Regions from separate parts of the Cellulosimicrobium funkei genome, predicted to be linked through region 1. Evidence: predicted binding sites of a transcription regulator. Region 1 holds the regulator's gene; each other region holds the start of a gene.
The links. The regulator HrcA, encoded in region 1, represses chaperone genes, less so after heat shock. The targets are predictions, from matches to a motif close to TTNGCACTCGNNNNNNNCGAGTGCNAA.
Positions count from the first base shown of each region.

Region 1 (4,752 bases):
CTCCTTGCTGCCGGGCACGAGGTGGTCCACGAGCACGCCCACGCGCCGCTGCGGCGTCGGGCCGAAGTCCGCGAGCGCCGCCGCGAGGTCGTCGACGCCGTGCAGCGGCTCGACGACGACCCCCTCCACGCGCAGGTCGTCGCCCCACACCTTCTCGACGAGCTCGGCGTCGTGCTTGCCCTCGACCCAGATGCGGCTCCCGCGCGCGACGCGCGCCCGCTGCCCGACGACGGCCCGCGAGCCCGAGGCCGTGCGCGTCGGCGCGGCGGGGGCGCGGGAGGTGACGGGCGGGGTGAGCTCGACGGGCGCGCCGTCGACCCAGAACCCCGGCCCGAGCGGGAACGTGCGGGTCCGGCCCGCGCGGTCCTCGAGCACGACGACGTGCATCCCGCCCGACTTCTCGACCCGGACGACGGCCCCGACCCACCCGGTCTGCACCTCCTCGACGACGAGGCCGCGCTCCGCGGGCTGCGGGCGCGACACGGGCCGCGCGCGGTGGTGGGTGGGGGCGGGCGTGCCGCCGAGGACGTCGGAGCCGTAGCGGTCGAAGGACACGGCGTCACCCTAGGCCAGCGTCCGCCGTGCGCCGCCGAGATCGCCCCGTGCGTCGCGGGATCGGCCTCCCGCGGGGAGGTCCCGGGCGCCCGGCCCGGCCGCGCACGGCGGCTCCCGGCGCGCGCGCCCCCGGGGCGGGGTGGTACCACGGACCGATGAGCCAGCAGCGCGCGGAGCCGGACCCGAACCGCTGGCGCGTGCTGCCGGTCTGCCTCGCGGTGGGCTTCATCACGACTCTCGACGTGTCGATCGTCAACGTGGCCCTGCCGTCGATCGAGTCGTCGCTCGACGCGGGCCCGACCCAGCTCCAGCTCGTCGTCGCCGGCTACACGCTCGCGTTCGGTCTCGCGCTGGTGCCCGCCGGGCGCCTGGGCGACGCGGGCGCACGACGACCGCTCTTCATCGCGGGCCTCCTGGGCTTCGCGCTCATGAGCCTCGCGTCCGGGCTCGCGCCGACCGACACGTGGCTCGGCGTCGCGCGGCTGCTCCAGGGCGTGAGTGCGGGCGTCCTCAACCCGCAGGTCGTCGGTCTCATCCAGCAGCAGTTCCGCGGGTACGAGCGCGGGCGCGCGTTCGGCATGTTCGGCGCGACCATCGGCGTCTCGACGGCGCTCGGGCCCCTGCTGGGCGGGCTCATCATCGCCGCGGCGGGCCCGGAGACGGGGTGGCGGTGGGTGTTCCTCGTGAACATCCCCGTCGTCGCCGTGCTCCTGCCCTTCGCGTGGCGCCTCGTGCCCGGGCCACCGCGCACCGGCTCGGGCGCGGCGCGCGGGCCGCGCCGGCTGGACCTGGTCGGGCTGGGCCTGCTCGGCGCCGCGACCCTCGGCGTGATGATGCCGTTCGTCACGACGACGGGCCGCGGCGACGACGCGTCGCGCTGGTGGTGGCTCGTGCCGGCCGCGGCCGCCGTGGTGGCCGCCGTCGGGTGGGAGCGGCGCTACCAGCGGCGCACGGGCGAGGCCGTCCTCGACCCCCAGGTCGTGGGGCTCGGGTCCTTCCGCAACGGCGCGCTGCTCGGCCTCGCGTACTTCGCCGGGTTCACGGGCATCTTCCTCGTCGTCACGCTCTACCTCCAGGACGAGCTGGGGTACACGCCGCTCCAGGCGGGGCTCGTCGGCACGCCGTTCGCGGTCGCGTCGGGCGTGTCGGCGTGGTTCTCGGGCCGCTGGGTCGCGCGCTGGGGCCGCGAGCTCGTCGTCGGCGGCGTCGTGCTCGTGCTCGTGGGGGTGGTCGCGGCGGAGGTCGTCGTGCGCACGCTCGGGGACGACCCGGGCGCCGTCGGCCCGGCGCTCGCGGTCGCGCTGCTCGTCGCGGGCGCGGGCAGCGGCACGGTCATCGCGCCGAACCAGACGCTCACGCTGTCCGAGGTCCCGGTGAGCCGGGCCGGGGTGGCGGGCAGCATGCTGCAGCTCGGTCAGCGCATCGGGTCGGCCGTCGGGATCTCCGTGGTCCTGTCCGTCTACTACGGCGGGCTCGCGAGCGGCGACTCGGCCGCGGACGCGACCGGGCGCGCGCTCCTGGTGACGATCGGCCTCGTCGCGGTCGCGCTCGTCGTCGGCCTCCTCGACCTGCGTTCGCGACGAGCGGAGGACCGCCGGACGGGCCGCGCGGACGCGTAGGATTGGCACTCGGAGGTCGAGAGTGCCGACGCCCGCACGCCCGCCCGGGCGGCGACGGTGCGGCACGCGGGAGGTGGACGTGAGCGAGGAGCGCCGGCTCGAGGTGCTGCGGGCCATCGTCGAGGACTATGTCCTCACGCGCGAGCCCGTGGGTTCGCGCGTGCTCACCGAGCGCCACAGCCTCGGCGTCTCGCCCGCCACGATCCGCAACGACATGGCGGCTCTCGAAGACGCCGGGTACATCGCGCAGCCGCACACGTCCGCGGGCCGGATCCCGACGGACAAGGGCTACCGGCTCTTCGTGGACCGCCTCTCGGGCGTCAAGCCGCTGTCCGCGCCGGAGAAGCGCGCCATCGAGACCTTCCTGTCCGAGGGCGTGGACCTCGACGACGTCATCGCGCGCGCCGGGCGCCTTCTCGCCCAGCTCACCGGCCAGGTCGCCGTCGTGCAGTACCCGTCGCTGAGCCGGTCGGGCCTGCGCCACCTCGAGCTCGTGCCCGTCGGCGAGTCGCGCCTCCTGGTCGTCATCATCACGGACACGGGCCGCGTCGAGCAGCGCACGCTCGAGGTCGCGAGCCTGCCGGACGAGGGGACCCTCGTCGAGGTGCGCGCACGGCTCAACGCCGCGGCCGCGGGCAAGCGCCTCACGGACCTCGCGCCCGGTCTCGCCGCCGTGACCGAGAGCTTCCACCCCGACGACGCCCCGCTCGTCCGCGCGGTGGGCGACCTCGTCGCCCAGACGCTCGCGGAGGAGAGCGAGGAGCGCCTCGTCCTCGCGGGCACGGCCAACCTCGCGCGCGCGGGCATGCGGTTCGAGCACGCGCTGCGCCCCGTCCTCGAGGCGCTCGAGGAGCAGGTCGTCCTGCTCGGGCTGCTCACCGAGATGGCCGCCGAGTCGGGCGTGAGCGTCCGGATCGGTCGCGAGACCCAGCTCGAGGGCCTCGCGGAGACCTCCGTCGTGACGACCGGTTACGGTAACGACGGTGACACGGTCGCGCTCGTCGGCTCGATCGGGCCGACCCGCATGGACTACCCCGGCACCATCGCGGCGGTGCGCGCGGTCGCGCGCTACCTGTCACGGGTGCTCGGCACGTGAGCCCCGCGGTCTCCCCGCCCGCGGCGGGCCCGCTCGACGACCACCCCCGACCCCTCCCGACCGGCCGCGCGCCGGCCTCACGACCCGCACCAGCAGAGAGTGACGTGTGAGCGACTACTACGAGATCCTCGGCGTGGCCCGTGACGCCAGCCAGGACCAGATCAAGAAGGCGTACCGCAAGCTCGCGCGCGAGCTGCACCCGGACGTCGCGGGCGAGGAGGCGGGCGACCGCTTCAAGGACGTCGCGCGCGCCTACGAGGTGCTGTCCAACCCGGAGAAGCGCCAGCAGTACGACCTCGGCGTCGACCCCAGCGCCCCCGGCGGCGGGGGCGGCGGCCCCATGGGCGGCGGGTTCGGCTTCCAGGACATCTTCGAGACGTTCTTCGGCGGCGCCCAGGCGCAGCAGGGGCCGATCCCGCGTGCCCGCCGCGGCCAGGACGCGCTCGTGCGGCTCGACATCGACCTCTCCGAGGCGACGTTCGGCGCGCAGCGCGAGCTCCAGGTCGACACGGCGGTCGTGTGCGGCACGTGCGGCGGCACCTGCTGCCGTCCGGGCACCTCGCCCCGCACGTGCGAGGTGTGCCACGGCCGCGGCACGGTCCAGCGCGTCGCGCGCTCGTTCCTCGGCCAGGTCATGACGAGCGCGCCGTGCGCCGCGTGCCAGGGCTTCGGCACGGTCATCCCCGAGCCGTGCGCGGAGTGCTCGGGCGAGGGCCGCGTGCGCAGCCGCCGCAGCATCACGGTCAACGTCCCGGCGGGCGTCGACACGGGCACGCGCATCAAGCTCACCGCGCAGGGCGAGGTCGGCCCGGCCGGCGGCCCCGCGGGCGACCTGTACGTCGAGATCCGCGAGCGCAACCACGACACGTTCGTGCGCCGCGGCGACGACCTGCACTGCACCCTCCAGGTGCCCATGACGGCGGCCGCCCTCGGCACCGTGCTCGAGCTGGAGACGCTCGACGGGCTCCAGGAGATCGACCTGCGCCCCGGCACGCAGCCGAACCAGATCGTCACGCTGAAGAACCTCGGCGTCGGGCACCTGCACGGCAGCGGTCGCGGCGACCTCAACGTGCACATCGAGGTCCAGGTGCCGACGGCCCTCGACCCCGAGCAGGAGCAGCTCCTGCGCTCGCTCGCCGCGCTGCGCGGCGAGGAGCGGCCCGAGCCCCGGCTCGCCGCCGCGCACCCGGGCGTGTTCTCGCGCCTGCGCGACAAGCTCTCCGGCCGCTGAGCGGGGCGCGGGCATGAGTGCTCCGGTGTTCCTCGCCGAGACGGGGACCGACGGCGTCGCGCCCGGCGACCGCTACGTGCTCGACGGCGCGGAGGGCCGGCACGCGGGCGTCGTGCAGCGGCGCGGCGCAGGGGAGCGCGTCGACGTCGTCGACGGCGACGGGCTCCGGCTGCGGTGCGTCGTCGAGCACGCCGAGTCGGGCCGCGTGACGCTCCTCGTGCAGGAGGTGGACCGCGAGCCGGCACCGGACG
Region 1 covers NZ_FTMI01000005.1:143,828-148,579, reverse strand. The annotation lists gene BXA05_RS13895 (DUF3097 domain-containing protein) at 1-555, opposite strand, end outside; gene BXA05_RS13890 (MFS transporter) at 711-2,174, shown strand; gene hrcA (heat-inducible transcriptional repressor HrcA) at 2,254-3,270, shown strand; gene dnaJ (molecular chaperone DnaJ) at 3,377-4,501, shown strand; gene BXA05_RS13875 (16S rRNA (uracil(1498)-N(3))-methyltransferase) at 4,515-4,752, shown strand, end outside.

Region 2 (4,752 bases), on a different contig from region 1:
GGTCTTGTCGAGCTCCTCGAGCGTCGCGTCGGGCCCGATGGTCACCGGGTTGTCGATGATGCCCGTCTGCGTGCGCTTCACCAGGTCGACCTGGAGCGCCTGGTCCTCGATCGAGAGGTTGCGGTGCAGCACGCCGATGCCGCCCTGGCGCGCCATCGCGATGGCCATGCGCGACTCGGTGACGGTGTCCATGGCCGCCGAGACGAGCGGCACGCGGATCGAGATCTCGCGCGTCAGGCGCGTCGTGGTGTCGATGTCCGACGGCGCCAGGTCCGAGTAGCCGGGCTGCAGCAGGACGTCGTCGTAGGTGAGACCCAGGAATCCGAAGGGGTCACGGTCGGGGACTGCGGCGGGGACGGGCGAGGCGGTCACACCAGGATTCTACGCCGGGGGCCCTCGCCGTATTCCCGCCCGGTCCCCGCCCGCCCGGGGCCCGGGAGGCACGGACGGGCGGGAGGCACGTGGGCGTGCAGGCGCGCGCCGCACCCGGCCGGGCGGCCCCGCGGACGGCTCAGCGCACGACGGCGAGGAGCTCGTGCAGGAGGCCCGTGAAGCTGCGCACCCGGTGGACGGTCGCGGCGAGCGGGAGCTCCTCCGCGGCCTGGTCGCTCGGGAGACCGACGAAGAACGGCAGGCTCGGGTTCGCGTCGTGCGCGGCGTGCACGATGCCCAGGTCGGGACGCGCCTGCGTGGTCACCATCGCCACCGCGGACGGCCGCACCATCGTCACGATCTCCAGCGTGCGGTGCACGTTCGCGGGCCCGGTGACGATCCGCGCCATCGCGCCGTGCGAGGCGAGCGACGCGGCGAGCGCGTGCGCGGCCAGCGGGAGCGGCTCGTCGGGCGCAGCGAAGACGAGGACGATCCGCCGCATGCGGCTCGGGTGGTTCCGGGGCGGCCCCCCGGCGGCCACGATCGCGTCCTCGCTCGCCTGCGTGTACTCGCGCAGCGCGACGAGCGTCGCGTTGGCGAGCACGACCTCGGGCACCTCGCCCGGGCCGGCGAGCACGGTGCGCTCGGCCAGGCGCTCGAGCGCGGGCTCGACGAGGTCGGACCACCACGCGGCCGGGTCGCCGCCCGTCGGGATGCGTAGCAGCCGGTCGCACGCGCGCTGGTCGTAGGCGATCGCCGCGTCGACGACGTCGGAGACGCGCGTGGGCCGCGGTCCCTCACGGACGCCGACCGGACGGGGACCGGCGGCCCGTGCGGGCTCGCCACCCGGGACGGAGCGCAGGAACGGGCGCGACGGCGGCGGCTCGGGCGCCTCGTCGTCGGCCTCGGGCTCGTCGGCGTCGAGGTCGCCCGCGCCGTCGGCTCCGCGGTCGTCGAAGGAGATCGCCCCACGGTTCGCGGCGAGCTCCTCCTCGTCGGCGGCGAGCGCGGCGCGGGCCGCGTCGGCGGGCGCGACGCCGTCGAGCGTGAGGCGGCGCATCACGACGAGGCGAGCGACGTCGTCGTCGGTGTAGCGCCGGTGGGAGCCGGCCCGGTGCTGCGAGGGGCCGAGGCCGTAGCGACGGTCCCAGGTGCGCAGGGTCGCGGGCGCGACGCCGAGCCGGCGCGCGACGGCGGCGACGGCGAGGCCGGGGGACGAGGTCATGCTCGGTCGGGCTCCCTCGGGGTCGGGGGCGGACCGGACTGAGGTCATGGATCGATTCTGCCGAGCGGGCACCCGTCTCGCCACCTCGTAGAGGTCACAGTCGTGCACCCTTCGCGCCAGACCCGTGGCGTATTTGTTCGCTGCACGCGCAAACGCGCCGGGCGCAGCCGATCGCGTCAGCGCGGCAGGATCAGCCGACGCGGTTGAGCAGACCCGCACCGCTCCACGAGCGGTTCAACCTGCTCGTTCACTTTTTCCTCACAGGGGACTTGAACAACCCTTGCAACGCTTGTAGGTTGTTCGGCATGGCAGAGATCTCGAGGCTCCCCGGGCCCGTCATGGAGCTGTGGGAATGGCAGTACCAGGGTTCGTGCCGCGACGCGGACGACACGTTGTTCTTCCACCCCGAGGGTGAACGCGGCTCGACGCGACGACGGCGAGCGGAGGCCGCGAAGGCGATCTGCCACTCGTGCCCCGTGATGATGCAGTGCCGCGAGCAGTCGCTCCGCGTGCGTGAGCCGTACGGGGTGTGGGGCGGCCTGAGCGAGGACGAGCGCGCCGCCATCCTCGCGGGCGGCGCCCGCCGCACCGGCTGACGCACCCCTCCCCGGGCACCGTCCTCGGTGCCTCCGCGCCACCAGCAGACCTGCACGGCCCCGGTCCGACGTCGTACCGGACGCACGTGCGCACGACCCGTGGGACCACCGGTGGGGCGACCGGCCACGGAACGCAGCAGGGCCCCGCGACCGACGGTCGCGGGGCCCTGCTGCTGAACCGGGTCGGCGTCAGCCGACCACCACGGCGAGGATGTCGCGCGCGGACAGGACGAGGTAGTCCTCGCCGCCGTACTTGACCTCGGTGCCGCCGTACTTGCTGTAGATGACCTTGTCGCCGACGGTCACGTCGAGCGGGACGCGGTTGCCGTTGTCGTCGACACGGCCCGGACCGACAGCCAGGACCTCGCCCTCCTGGGGCTTCTCCTTGGCGGTGTCCGGGATGACCAGGCCGGATGCGGTCGTGGTCTCGGCCTCGAGGGCCTTCACGACGATCCGGTCCTCGAGCGGCTTGATGGGGACCGACACGTCGGACCTCCCCTTTCGCGGTGAGAACTGCAACGGATGGGTCGAGCGCACCGGCTGGCCGTCGTCGCGGGTGCCGGACAGCCTGGTCGCACGTGGTGCCGCCTCCGCGAGCGGTGGCGGCACGTCTCAAATCTAGGTCCCGGTTAGCACTCGGTCAAGGCGAGTGCCAACGTCCGCCCTGCGGACGATCCGGGCTCCGGCTGCGCGTGGTCCCCGGCCCCCGTGGAAGGATCGACGCCATGGACGCCGCCACGCTCACCAAGCTGCTCAGCCCCGAGGGCTGGGCCCTGCTCGGCGCGCTCCCGCCGTACGACGAGCAGCAGGCGCTCGTGCTCGCGGCAGGGCTGCGCGCGAAGGGCGTCGACCCGGACCTGGCCGCCGCGGCCCTCACCCAGTCCCGGCTGCGCGCCGCGGCGCACGGCAAGCTCGGCGCGTTCGCCGACGGCATGCTCTTCACGCAGGCGGGGCTGGAGCAGGCGAGCCGGCTCGTCGTCGCGGGCCTGCACGCCCGGCGGTACCAGGAGGCGGGGATCCGGCGCGTCGCGGACCTCACGAGCGGGATCGGCGTCGACGCGCTCGCGTTCGCCGCCGCGGAGCTCGAGGTGCTCGCGACCGACGTCGACGAGCTCACCGCGGCGATCGCGACCGTCAACCTGCGCCACTTCCCCGAGGCCGAGGTGCGCCACGGCGACGGGCTCGCGCTCGACCTGGAGGGCGAGCGGATCGAGGGCGTGTACGCCGACCCGGCGCGCCGCACGCGCGCCGGCACGCGCGTGTTCGACCCGAAGGCCTACGCCCCGCCGCTCGACGCGGTGTGGGCGCTGCGCGAGCGCGTGCCCGCGGTCGGGATCAAGGTCGGCCCGGGCATCCCGCACGCGGGTCTGCCCGAGGACGCCGAGACCGAGTGGGTGTCGGTCGACGGGGACGTCGTGGAGGCCGGGCTCTGGTTCGGCCCGCTGGCGCCCGAGGGACCGGGCCGGTCGGCGCTCGTCCTGTCGTCGTGGACCGGGCCCGACGGGACCGCGCGCACCACCACGCGCCGGATCGCCCACCGCCCGGGCGACGCGGACGTGGTGCCCGAGGTGGGCGCCGTCGGGCAGTACCTCTACGAGCCCGACGGCGCCGTGATCCGCGCGGGGCTCGTCGCCCACGCGGCGCGCGGGCTGGGCGGTCGCCTGCTCGACCGGACCATCGCGTACGTGACCACCGACTCCCCCGCGCCGCTCGACGCGACGGGGCTCGCGGACGGGCTCGCGCGCGGCTACCGCGTGCTCGACACCATGCCGTTCGGCCTCAAGCGGCTGCGCTCCTACCTGCGCGAGCGCGGCGTGGGTCGTCTGACGATCAAGAAGCGGGGCACCGCCGTCACGCCGGAGCAGCTCCGCCGGCAGCTCGCCCTCACGGGCGACGCGACCGCCACGATCGTCCTCACGCGCGTCGGCGGCTCCCAGCAGGTGCTCGTCGTCGAGCCGCTCTCCGCTCCCCCGGCCGGCGCCGGGCAGGACGGGCCCCGGTGAGCGCCCTCCCGCGCCGCACGGCGATCCCCTTCGCCCGCTCGGAGCGCTCGACCGTCGGGCTCGAGTGGGAGCTCGCGCTCGTCGACGCCGACTCGGGCGACCTGCGGCAGGTCGCGCAGACCGTGCTCGACGCCGTGCGCCCGGCCGACGGCGGGCCGCACCCGTCGATCAAGCAGGAGCTCCTGCTCAACACCGTCGAGGTCGTGAGCGGCGTGTGCCGCACGGTGGGCGAGGCCGGCCGCGACCTGCAGCGCTCGGTCGAGGAGCTGCGCGCCGTGACGGACCCGCTGCGCGTCGAGCTCATGAGCGCGGGCACGCACCCGTTCGCGCGCTGGGCGCAGCAGAAGGTCACCGACAAGCAGCGCTACACCACGCTCATCGACCGCACCCAGTGGTGGGGGCGGCAGATGCTCATCTACGGCGTGCACGTGCACGTCGGCATCGAGGACCGCGCCAAGGTGCTGCCGATCCAGCGCGCGATGCTCACGACGTTCGCCCACCTCCAGTCGCTCTCGGCGAGCTCGCCGTTCTGGGGCGGCAAGGACACCGGCTACGC
Region 2 covers NZ_FTMI01000004.1:118,820-123,571, reverse strand. The annotation lists gene guaB (IMP dehydrogenase) at 1-372, opposite strand, end outside; gene BXA05_RS11650 (MerR family transcriptional regulator) at 512-1,645, opposite strand; gene BXA05_RS11645 (WhiB family transcriptional regulator) at 1,903-2,193, shown strand; gene groES (co-chaperone GroES) at 2,383-2,679, opposite strand; gene BXA05_RS11635 (class I SAM-dependent methyltransferase) at 2,919-4,196, shown strand; gene BXA05_RS11630 (glutamate--cysteine ligase) at 4,193-4,752, shown strand, end outside.
Region 2: groES (co-chaperone GroES) is a predicted target of HrcA. The motif match lies at 2,823-2,849, and genes of this name have one in related genera.

Region 3 (4,752 bases), on a different contig from region 1:
GTCCCGAGCCTGAGCCTGAGCCTGAGCCTGAGCCTGAGCCTGAGCCCGAGCCCGAGCCCGAGCCCGAGCCTGAGCCCGAGCCCGAGCCCGGGCGCCGTCGGCGTCCGCGGCGGGCCGTGCGGCGGGGGACCGAGAGCACGGTGGTGCCCGGCACGAGCGCCGACGAGCGGGCCGAGGGCTGGGGCGACGAGTCAGCCCCCCGCCGCGGCGCTCCGGGCGAGAACGACGACCGCCTGCTGGGCGACGTGCCGCCCCACTACGGGCGCCACTGACGGCTCGCCCGGCGACCGGCTGAGCGGCGTCAGAGGTGCTGCGGGGGCGTCGTCCCGCCGGGCGGCGTCCCGCCGGGCGCCGCGGCGGGGCCGCTCCCGGCCTGGGCGGCGAGGAGGTCGCGGATCTCCTGGAGCACGCGCACGTCCTCGGCCGGTGCCTCGGGCTCGGGCTCCTCGTCCTTCTTGCGTCGCTCCGCCAGCTTGTTCATCGGCAGGACGATGACGAAGTAGAGGGCGACGGCGATGATGAGGAACTGGAGGATCGCGTTGAGGACCCCGCCGACGGAGATGACGGAGGGCGGGATGTCCTTCGCCGCGTCTCCCGCGCGCAGCGTGATGTCCCACAGGCCGGTGAGGTCGGGCTTGCCGAAGATCGCCCCGATGAGGGGGTTGATGAAGTCCTCGACGATCGCCGTGACGACCCCGGAGAACGCGGCCCCGATGACGACACCGACCGCCAGGTCGATCGCGTTGCCACGGAGCACGAACTCCTTGAACCCTTGGAACACGCCCTTCATGTGCTGCTTCCCTCTCCTGTCGACGGGCACGCGTGGCGGCGGCGCCACGACATGCACGCGCGATCCTGCCAACGGGCGCGGCGAGCGGCAACGGCTTCGCCCGGCGGGTCGGCGGTCTCACGGAGTCGTCAGGGGACCAGGACAGCTGTGACGGGGGCGTGCCCGGTCCGCGCCGCCAGCCGGACGGCCTCCTCGGGGCGTACCGCGACGAGCGTCACGACGTCGGAGCCCGACCCACCGGTGCCGAGCAGGCCGCCGCCGTCGTCGGGCTCGGGCGCCGGCACGACGACCGCGGCGCGGGCCAGGTACGGGTCGACCGGGGGAGCGGCCTCCGTCTGTTCGGAGTCCGTGGGCCCCGGGGCGACGGCGGGGTCGCCCGCGGCCAGCAGGTCGACGCGGTCGCCCGGCCCGAGGAGCGCGGCGACGCCCGGGTCGAGCCGGACGGGCGCGACCACGGTCCCGGCGGGCGCACCGGCGGCGAGCTCTCCTCCGGCGACGAGGCCGTCCTGGAGGAGGGTGCCCTCCGGAAGGGCGACGGTCGCGCGGCGCCCGACGACGTCGTCGGGCCGAGTCGGCGCCCCGGCGGGCAGGAGGGAGGCCGGGACGTGGTCCACCCGCACGTCGGGTGCCGCGAGCGTGGTGCCGGGCGGCACGGCGCGGGCCGTCACGACGGCGGGAGCCGTCGGCGGGGGCGGGGGCCGCAGCGCACCGACGACGACCGACGCCGCGAGCCCGCAGCACAGCGCCGCGACCACGAACCGGGACCGCCACCACAGGCCGTGCAGCAGCCGCCGCCGGACGGCGGCGCGGCCGGGGTGGGCTGACGGGCCGGGCGGGCGGGAGGAGCGAGGCATGGCGCGACCGTAGCCGCGCGCGGCGAGCCGGTGGCCGCGGTGCGCGGCGGTCTGTGGACGACGCGGCGCGCGGTCCGCCCACCGTGAGCCGACCGGCCCGCTGTGGTCGGCCGCGCACCGGTGCGGCGCCGACGCCGGAGCCCGGGCGCGTCAGGGGCGAGCGACCCGGCGGCGCCGCGTCAGGTCAGGACGACGCGGCAGAGCTGCTCGACGCGCCGCCCGAGCCCGTGCCGCCCGACGACGAGGGCGACCCCGACGACGACGACGAGGACGACGACGCGCTGGACGCCGAGGCGGCGGGCGCCGTCGACGTCTTCCCGCCGGACCGCGAGTCCGTGCGGTAGAAGCCGGAGCCCTTGAACGTCACGCCCACGGAGGAGAACACCTTGCGCAGGCGGCCCGAGCACTCGGGGCACACCGTGAGGGCGTCGTCGCTGAACGACTGGTGGATGTCGAAGGCGTGACCGCAGGCGGTGCAGCTGTAGGCGTAGGTGGGCACGGGTTCTCCTCGTTCACGAGACGGCCGTCGAGGCGGCCACCGGCGGGTCGGGATCGGGACGGTCTCGGCCTGGTCGACGGTGTCAACACCGCCTGGCACTCGAAACTTCCGAGTGCTAATCATACGCGGACCGGCGCCCGGGCAGGGCCGGGGTAGTCTCGCATCCGTGTCTGCGCACGAACCCGCCGAGGCCCCCGCCGGTGACCCCGCCACCGGTGCCGACCCCGCGACCCCGGGCGAGGCCGCGGCCGCGCCGCGGCGCCGTCGCCGGTCCGTGCGCCGGCGCGTCCTGATCGGCGTGGCGGCGCTTCTCGTCGTCGCGCTCGTCGCGGGTGCCGCGTTCGTCGTGGTCACCGTCCGGCGCCCGCTCCCGCAGGCGTCCGGCGAGATCTCCGTGCCCGGCCTCGGCAGCGAGGTGACCGTGCTGCGCGACGCCCAGGGCGTGCCGCAGATCTACGCCGACACCCCCGAGGACCTCTTCCGCGCCCAGGGCTACGTCCAGGCGCAGGACCGCTTCTTCGAGATGGACTACCGCCGGCACGTCACGTCGGGGCGGCTCGCCGAGCTCGTCGGCGACAACCCGGACGCGATCGCCGCCGACACCGTGACGCGCACGTTCGGCTGGCGCCAGGTCGCGGAGGAGGAGTGGGACGTCGTCTCTCCCGAGACCAAGGCGTACCTCCAGGCGTACGCGGAGGGCGTCAACGCCTACCTGGAGGACCGCAGCCCGTCGGAGATCGCGCTCGAGTACACGGTGCTCGGGCTGCAGGTCGACGTCGCCGAGCCCGAGCCCTGGGACCCGGTCGACTCGCTCGCGTGGCTCAAGGCGATGGCCTGGGACCTGCGCGGCAACTACGACGACGAGCTCGACCGCGCGCTGGCCTACGGCACGCTCCAGGACACGGCGCGCGTCGCGGAGCTGTTCCCCGCCTACCCGTCCGGGCTCAACGCGCCGATCCTCGACCCCGGCGAGCTCGAGAACCCGCAGGAGGTCGCGCTCGAGCTGGGCCCGCAGGCCCGCGCCGAGTACGGCTCGGACCACCTCCAGGCCGCGCTCCAGGCAGCGGACCGCGCGCTCGGCGCCGTCCCCGTGCTCATCGGGCGCGGCGAGGGCACCGGCTCGAACTCGTGGGTCGTCTCCGGCGAGCACACGGCGTCGGGCAAGCCGATCCTCGCGAACGACCCGCACCTCGCCCTCGGGGCGCCCGGCATCTGGGCGCAGGTGGGGCTCCACTGCAACGAGGTCTCCCCGGCGTGCGGGTTCGACGTCGCGGGCTTCTCGTTCGCCGGCTTCCCCGGCGTGGTCATCGGGCACAACGCCCAGCTCGCCTGGGGCCTGACGAACATGGGCGCCGACGTCACCGACTTCTTCGTCGAGCGCGTGCGCGACGACACCTACCTGCGCGGCGACGAGTGGGTCCCGCTGGAGACCCGCACCGAGACGCTGCGCGTCGCCGGGGGCGACGACATCGAGATCGAGGTCCGCTCGACGCTCCACGGGCCGATCGTCTCCGAGGCGATCCCGGCGACGGACGCGGCCGTCGACACGCCCGCGCTGGACACGCGGCTGGGGGAGTACGCCGTCGCGCTCCAGTGGACCGCGCTCGAGCCGGGCCGCACCGCCGACGCCGTCTTCGCGTTCAACCTCGCGCAGGACGCCGAGGACATGCAGGCGGCCGCCGCGCTCTTCGAGGTGCCAGCCCAGAACATCGTCTTCGCGACTGCCGACGGCCACATCGGCTACCAGGCGCCCGGGAAGATCCCCGTCCGCCAGGCGGTCCCCGACGCCGAGGTGCCCTCCGACGGCACGTGGCCGCGCGACGGGTCCGACGAGCGCTACGACTGGCAGGGCTACGTCCCCAGCGAGCAGATGCCGCGCGTCGTGGACCCGGCCGAGGGCTTCATCGTCGCCGCCAACCAGGCCGTGCTGCCGGACGGCGTCGCGCCGTTCCTCACGACCGACTGGGACTACGGCTACCGCTCGCAGCGCATCCGCGAGCTCCTGGAGGCCGAGATCTCGGCCGGGCGCACCGTGGACGTCGACACGATGAACGAGGTCCAGGTCGACGACCGCAGCCCGTACGCCGAGGTGCTCGTGCAGCCCCTGCTCGAGCAGGAGATCGACGACGACTTCGCGGCCGAGGGCCAGCAGCTCCTCGCGGACTGGGACTACCGGACCGACACCGACTCCGCCGCGGCGGCGTACTTCGCGGCCGTGTGGCGGAACCTGCTCCAGCTCACCTTCTGGGACGACCTGCCCGAGTCGGCGCGTCCGGGTGGCGGCAGCCGCTGGCTCGCCGTCGTGCAGAACCTCCTGGAGAACCCGACCGACCCGTTCTGGGACGACCGCCAGACGGTCAGCGTGGTCGAGACGCGCGACGAGGTGCTCACGCAGGCGCTCGTCTCCGCGCGCCTCGACCTCACCGTCGAGCAGAGCAAGCAGCCGTCGGACTGGGCGTGGGGCAAGATCCACGTGCTCGCTCTCGAGCACCCCGTGCTGGGCGGCGAGTCGATCCCGGGGCCGGTGCGCGACTTCGTCAACCCCACCCCGGTCGGCATGCCCGGTGGCTCGTCGATCGTCAACGCGACCGCGTGGGACGCCGCGTCCG
Region 3 covers NZ_FTMI01000007.1:127,165-131,916, forward strand. The annotation lists gene BXA05_RS19825 (hypothetical protein) at 1-272, shown strand, start outside; gene mscL (large conductance mechanosensitive channel protein MscL) at 302-790, opposite strand; gene BXA05_RS16805 (SAF domain-containing protein) at 919-1,644, opposite strand; gene BXA05_RS16810 (FmdB family zinc ribbon protein) at 1,829-2,143, opposite strand; gene BXA05_RS16815 (penicillin acylase family protein) at 2,418-4,752, shown strand, end outside.
Region 3: BXA05_RS16810 (FmdB family zinc ribbon protein) is a predicted target of HrcA. The motif match lies at 2,236-2,262, and genes of this name have one in related genera.